Regions from separate parts of the Paenibacillus sp. GP183 genome, predicted to be linked through region 1. Evidence: riboswitches for the same ligand, from Rfam matches in the RefSeq annotation. Region 1 holds a riboswitch; each other region holds the start of a gene.
What was found. Region 1 has a riboswitch for ZMP and ZTP ahead of rpiB (ribose 5-phosphate isomerase B). Riboswitches for the same ligand answer to the same signal wherever they lie in the genome.
Positions count from the first base shown of each region.

Region 1 (2,267 bases):
TACAGGAAACACATGCCGCAGTCCGCTGGCGGAAGGTATGCTGCGACACATGCTGCAAGGAGAGAAGCTCGAAGCGGAAGTTCGTTCCGCCGGTGTTTCGGCCGCAAACGGCTCGTCGATATCCCGTAATAGCGAAGCTGTATTACAGGAAAAGGGGATCGGAGACAAGCTGACCTCCAGTGCATTAAACGAACCCGATGTGGAATGGGCGGACGTTATTTTGACCATGACCATGGCGCATAAAGGAATTGTTATTCAAAGACATCCGCAGGCGCTCGAGAAAACTTTTACACTCAAGGAATTTGTCGAAGACGATCCAGCGATTCTGGAGGCAATAGACACACGGACAACGCTGACGGCTGAGCTGCAATTGAAGCAAGCCTTGTCACAGCCCATTTCCAATGATGAAAGAAGCCAGCTCTCCAAACTGAATAAGCACATTTCCAGCTTTGATATTTCAGATCCGTTCGGGGGCTCTTTGGATGCATATCGGTTAACGGCTCAGGAGATTGAACTCCATTTAAAAAAGCTGGTCATCAAGCTTCAGGGCTTCAGCAGTGACTTGCGCGACCGATAACCAGGCCTTTTCATCTTTACAGACGGCGCAGATTGCGCTAAAATAAAGCTATTCAAGCAGGACTCGATGTAACTGGCGACAAGTGGGAGAAACCACAATGGAGCATCGAGCTATACGGCCGGTCGCCTGGGCAAAAGAGCAACGCGTACTTGTACGTGTCCTGCTCTTTTTTCGTTTTTCCATGCAGTTTGCGTTATAATAAGGATGCAAAAGTGGGTAAAAGGAGCGGATGGACTATGAAGGTTGCGATTGGAGCGGATCACGGCGGTTACCGGTTAAAAGAAGCTGTTATCCCCTCGATTGAAGCGCTTGGCCATGAAGTTGTGGATCTGGGCTGTGATTGTGAAGACTCCGTTGACTATCCGGATTATGCGCTTCCGGTTTGCGAGAAGGTGGCTTCCGGCGAAGCTGATCGTGGGATCTTGATCTGCGGTACCGGGATTGGCATGACGATTGCTGCGAACAAAATCCCGGGAATCCGCTGCGCCTTGGTTCATGACCTTTTCTCTGCCAAAGTTACACGGGAACATAACGATTCCAATGTGCTTGCCATGGGTGAACGCGTGGTTGGACCCGGAATTGCGCTGGAAATTGTGAAAACCTGGCTCGAAACAGATTTCTCCGAAGGCGCTCGCCATCAAAACCGCATCAGGAAAATGAAAGAGCTGGAAGATCGTTACACGCTGCATCCATAAGGAGAAGTGAGATCGATGACAGATTCAGGCATGCAAACGGTTGGACAGGACGTAGGGACCAACCTGCGGGAATTGGTTCGGGTCGGCGGGCTTAAGGCTGGACAGGTACTGGTCATCGGCACAAGCACCAGTGAAGTGCTTGGGCATCGGATCGGAACTTCCGGTACGCTCCAGGCAGCTGAACCGATTTATCAAGCTGCCCTCAAGATCGCCGACGAGTTCGGATTATTTCTTGCTTTTCAATGCTGCGAGCACTTGAACCGGGCTCTGGTCGTGGAGGAGAACATCCTCTCGCGCTATCCATTAGAGACGGTTTCTGCCATACCGATACCCAAGGCTGGAGGCTCAATGGCCTCGTATGCGTTTCGCCATTTCAAGCGGCCTGTGCTAGTGGAAGCTATTCAGGCGCATGCAGGGATCGATATTGGAGACACGCTGATTGGCATGCATCTTCGCCGAGTCGCTGTTCCAGTCAGGCCGCCGATTCGTACCATAGGCCATGCTCATGTGACCATGGCTATCACTCGGTCGAAGCTGATCGGGGGAGCAAGGGCTGTTTATACGGAGGAAGACGCGGGTTTGCAAGTTAAAGATTCATCTCAAACCGACGATTGCAGCAACTTAGGATGACCTTTTTTAAAATATAGAGGATACGCCACTAGGAGGAAATAAAAATGACAGCACATTTAAGCAAGCAAGACCCAGAAATTGTGAAAGCTATGAATTTGGAAATTGGCCGCCAACGCGACAAAATTGAGTTGATTGCTTCTGAGAACTTTGTAAGCCAAGCGGTGCTTGAAGCTATGGGTACGGTTTTAACTAACAAATATGCGGAAGGCTATCCGGGCAAAAGATATTATGGCGGCTGTGAATACGTCGATATTGTGGAAAACATCGCACGTGACCGTGCAACGGAGCTGTTCGGTGCCGAGCATGCGAATGTTCAGCCTCATTCCGGTGCGCAGGCCAATATGGCTGTTTACCTTGCGGCACTC
Region 1 is NZ_FNSW01000001.1:3,608,758-3,611,024, forward strand. Features, by position in the region: gene BLV33_RS17800 (low molecular weight protein arginine phosphatase) at 1-577, shown strand, start outside; ZMP/ZTP riboswitch at 636-716, shown strand; gene rpiB (ribose 5-phosphate isomerase B) at 814-1,272, shown strand; gene BLV33_RS17810 (TIGR01440 family protein) at 1,288-1,902, shown strand; gene glyA (serine hydroxymethyltransferase) at 1,947-2,267, shown strand, end outside.

Region 2 (2,267 bases), 2.5 Mb from region 1:
AAAATGTAAAACCAGATCCAGAATTATATATCAAGGCCTTAGAAGCATTGGAAGTCGAAAGGAAGCAAGCCATATCCTTCGAAGACTCACTCAATGGATTTAAAGCGGCTAAAGCTGCAGGGTTAAATTGTGTAGTTGTTCCAAACGATGTAACAAGACATTTTGAATTTGCTGATTATGATTTAATGATTGAGTCTATGGCTGATATGGATTTAGAAGAATTAATTGAAAATATTAATGTTAAGAACAGACTCATTAACTAACTCGAAGAAGTTTCACTACAATTCATTAGAGCAGCTAAAGTTGATCGGAGACGACTACGACAGACAAAAGGAATATACCCACCGGGTGAAACAAGAATATGGGAATCTAAAGAGATTATGAAGAAACGTGAAGTAAAGACGGCGAAGAACAGGACTTAATGGAAGGAAAAATCATGAAAATCAAAGTTGTTTTATTTTTGCTCGTAATCATAGTTTTCTTTTTTCCAAGCTTAAAACTTCAGGGAACAAGTAACCCTATAATAAGTAGAACACCTACTGAACAAGAATTAGTAAACTTTCAAGATATTCATGGAAAAGCTTTGGCAATAAAGTACTATAATGATCATGCAATTGTTTTGGGTGATAACTCTGGTTACAGTTTATCTATAACTAATGATAACAAACCTCAGTATATTGGAAGTTCATGGGGAGGTGCACCAGAACGAGTAGACGTAATTGCAGTGACACAAGAAACATCATTTATAGGAGTAATCGTTCACCGAAAAGATGTACTCGAACAAGGACGAAAAATGAAAATAAAATTTGAAGATGGAAGCATAGTAGAAATAACAATGAATCATGAAAAGGCTTTTATAGTAGATCACCCAACTGGCAAGTTAACCAATTCATCTAAAGCGAAAGTTGAAGTATTTAATAATAACAACGAAATGATTTATCAGAATTTTTGAATGGATTTGAGATATTTTGAAATAGTTGATCAAAGGCAGCTCGTATCGGCGAGTAATCCCTTGTATATTCGTTAGTTGACATTTTGCAATTTTCAGATATAATCAACAGTAAATATTTGGTATGTGCGACTGGCGATAACGTAGATGACTACGGGGGAGCACATATTCATAGCAGCCGTTCGCCTGGGCAAAGTATTTGATCCTATGATCAAATACTTTTCTATTTTAAGGAGATGGATTGCGATGGAACGAGCTAGGAATGTAGCTGTTTTGGTGTATGAGAAAGTGGATGGATTAGACTTTGTAGGTCCCTTTGATGTTTTTGCTACAGCAAGCAATTGGGGGAAAGATTTTCGTGTTTACACGGTAAGTGAAAAGGTACAACCCTTGAACACGATCAGTGGATTTACTATTTATCCCAAGTACAGCTTTGATGATTGCCCACCTCCAGATATACTAATTGTTCCTGGTGGAATAGGTTCCCGAACAGAAATGTATAATGAATCACTTACAACTTGGATAAATAATACGGCTAGCACGGCTGAGCTGGTGTTATCTGTATGCACAGGAGCTTTGCTTTTGGCAAAAGCGAATTTATTAGACGGATTGAGTATAATAACAAATCGAAGAGCAATAGATTTATTACGTCAAGCGGCACCGAGCAATTCCAGGATTGTTGAAGACCTTAGATACGTTGATAATGGAAAAATCATCATGTCAGCTGGTGTAACTGCCGGAATCGATGCGTCCCTTTATGTTGTTTCAAAGCTGTTGGGAATTGAAAGGGCTGTTGATACAGCATCAAAACTAGAGTATGAATGGAAAAAGTAACAATCAGATCCTGACGCTGATTAACGGCGTCACGGCAAAGAAAGGAAGTCCTTGTTTGGAAAATCAAAATCATTTTAAGGACAATATCACAAATCCCAATTATGTGATTGCAGCTTCATTAGCTGAATCAGAAGTTCCCAATACACCAGGAATTTACTGTATAATGATTCGTGATATTACAAGTATTCCTGAGCCTTATTCTGCTTGCTTAATAAACAGAGATCACAATATTCTCTATGTTGGGCAAGCATCAACCAGCTTATTAAAGAGGTTAGTTACTCAAGACTTAAGACATAAAAGCCCTGCTTCTTTTTTCAGAAGTATCGGTGCAATCTTTGGTTATCGACCTGTAATTGGATCATTAAGCCATAGCCGAAACGGTGCAAACTATAAATTTTCTGATGATGACACCTTAAGAATTATTGACTGGATAAATAAGAATCTAATAATAAACTGGATAGCCATGAAATCTGAACTGCTGAAT
Region 2 is NZ_FNSW01000001.1:1,072,744-1,075,010, reverse strand. Features, by position in the region: gene BLV33_RS05285 (HAD family hydrolase) at 1-263, shown strand, start outside; gene BLV33_RS05280 (hypothetical protein) at 437-952, shown strand; ZMP/ZTP riboswitch at 1,068-1,148, shown strand; gene BLV33_RS05275 (DJ-1/PfpI family protein) at 1,196-1,783, shown strand; gene BLV33_RS05270 (GIY-YIG nuclease family protein) at 1,839-2,267, shown strand, end outside.
Region 2: linked by a shared signal. The riboswitch ahead of BLV33_RS05275 (DJ-1/PfpI family protein) and the one ahead of rpiB (ribose 5-phosphate isomerase B) in region 1 are both predicted to bind ZMP and ZTP.

Region 3 (2,267 bases), 330 kb from region 1:
ACATTTGAAAATTAAAGATTTGGATTCAAGCTTCCAACAAGTCGAATTAATTCTAGCCGCACCTGAGAAACAATTTACAAGCGAGATCTATTATTTTATTAAACGCATTGATCATGTTGTATCGGTGGAGGTAGAGCATCTATAAATAAATAGCACCTATATCGTTACACCAGAACCTCAAAAAAAGCCTTATTATTCAGGGCATTTATCGTTTAATCAATAGGATGCGGTCGAAGGGATTTGAACCCTCACGTCTTGTGAGCGCTACTATAAACTACCGCTTCGCCTTATAAAACTCATGGTATAGCTCCATCAGTGCCCGGTTCTCTATTCTTGACACATACGATCGAGAAATTCCCAGCTCCTTAGCAATTTCCCTCTGCGTCCGTTCCTCACCACTGTGCTCAAAGGCCAAACCGCCACATCACGACTTCCTTCTCCCAATCATTTTGACGATGTGGAACACGAAACAAAACAATGTAAAAAATGATTTGCCACCATGATGGTTAATTTTAGCAATTGTGACTATAGAATGCCCTTACAGAAATAGTACACAAAAAAGCCACGCCGTCATGCCAATTATGATAGTCCTACCTGGATACGGGTTATGAAACAACTCATTTTCAAAAGTAACTATCGAACTCCCCTCAAAATCATTTCAAGTATTTGCGCTACACCATCATTATCATTTGTATCCGTTATTTCATCTGCTAAGTTCTTTAACTCATCGACTGCATTCAACATCGCAACCGAATATGCTGATATCTTAAACATTTCAATGTCGTTGTAATCATCACCAAAAACGATAATTTGGGAAGTGTTAATGCCATAATGACTAATTAGTTTTAGTATTCCAGTAGCCTTAGAAACTGATTTATTCATCATCTGAACAAGTTTCCCTTTGTCAGTTAATAAATAATTAACTTTTTCTTCGAATAATAGACGTAATTCCTTTGGCTCACCGAAATCAGTTATTAATATCTTTGTTGCTAAATGCTGCTTTAACTCCCTATACTCACATACTATTGGATGGAATAAAGGGTTATACACGGCATTATCCAGGATTTTATGGTTAGAGTACCAATGGTCTTTAACTTCAAGGCTTATTACACAATCTGGCAGCTTCACTGAACAATAATCCAATATATCTTCTGTAGTTGTTCTGTCAATGGGTATGTGTTCTTCTAGTCCCGCCTTTACATCCACGATCAATGCGCCATTATAAAATACAAATGAGGATATATCTAACAGTTCAATCGGTAGTAATGCCCGAACTGATCTAGGTGGTCTGGCTGTTGCAACAATGATCTTCATTCCGTTATGGCTGCATCTTAAAACTGCATCCAAATTTCGCTCGGACACTTTCTTACTTGAATTTAATAGAGTCCCATCAAGATCAAGAACGATTGCTGAAATATCCATCTCTTTCACCTCCAACCAAAAACAAAAAAAGCATTCGATCAGATTTGACCAAATACTTTGCCCAGGCGTACGGCATATAAATATGTGTTTCCTCGTGGTTATCCACGTTTACGCCAGTTACACATACCAAATATTTACTAAATTATATTAGGAGAATTAATTCAAGTCAAGGTATTATTGTGCATTACTGCCTGATAGTTGAGTAGGCTACCGATGATGCCGGCAGCCTGTTCGTAATGATGCTATCGTACCCGTCCCTCGGTTTTAAGGGGTTCTCTCACGTATACTCACTCATTCGCAGGATTTCATCACCATTGGATACAGTGATCGTTAGGGATGTAAGCTGATGAGAGCCCGCCGTTACATTTTTGGGCATACGGGAATAGAAGAAATGGCTGGAACATTTCCTTAAAGCCTTTTTCTACTGCACGTATACTCCACAAAATCCCTGGAAATTCACCATCCCATGGCTAGCGTAACAAGTGACAAAATCCTATTCAACGTTTTTTGTTAATTCTAATGAACCGCTCCCCAAATTTCATGTAATGTCTTCGATATGTAAAATAAAAAGCCGCGATACTGGTCCGCGACTCCAAAATTTGATATTCAACTTTATGCATTACGCTGTTTTTGCAGTCTTTGTTGTTTTTTTATGTACAGCCTTTGCCTTTTTAATTTTACTCACAGCGTACTTTTTAGAGTTAGCCTTAGTAGTTTTCTTAGCTATTGTATCCTTTTTCTTAGCATGAGTTACGGTGTGTTTAGTTTGAACGGTAGTTTTAGTAGCAGCAAAAGCAGAGCTTGTGAAACTAAATAGTAAACAAGCGGAAAGCCCTAATACGAGT
Region 3 is NZ_FNSW01000001.1:3,938,625-3,940,891, reverse strand. Features, by position in the region: gene BLV33_RS19450 (MgtC/SapB family protein) at 1-145, shown strand, start outside; partial or broken gene BLV33_RS19445 (sigma factor-like helix-turn-helix DNA-binding protein) at 275-397, opposite strand; gene BLV33_RS19440 (HAD family hydrolase) at 634-1,422, opposite strand; ZMP/ZTP riboswitch at 1,475-1,553, opposite strand; gene BLV33_RS19435 (hypothetical protein) at 2,042-2,267, opposite strand, start outside.
Region 3: linked by a shared signal. The riboswitch ahead of BLV33_RS19440 (HAD family hydrolase) and the one ahead of rpiB (ribose 5-phosphate isomerase B) in region 1 are both predicted to bind ZMP and ZTP.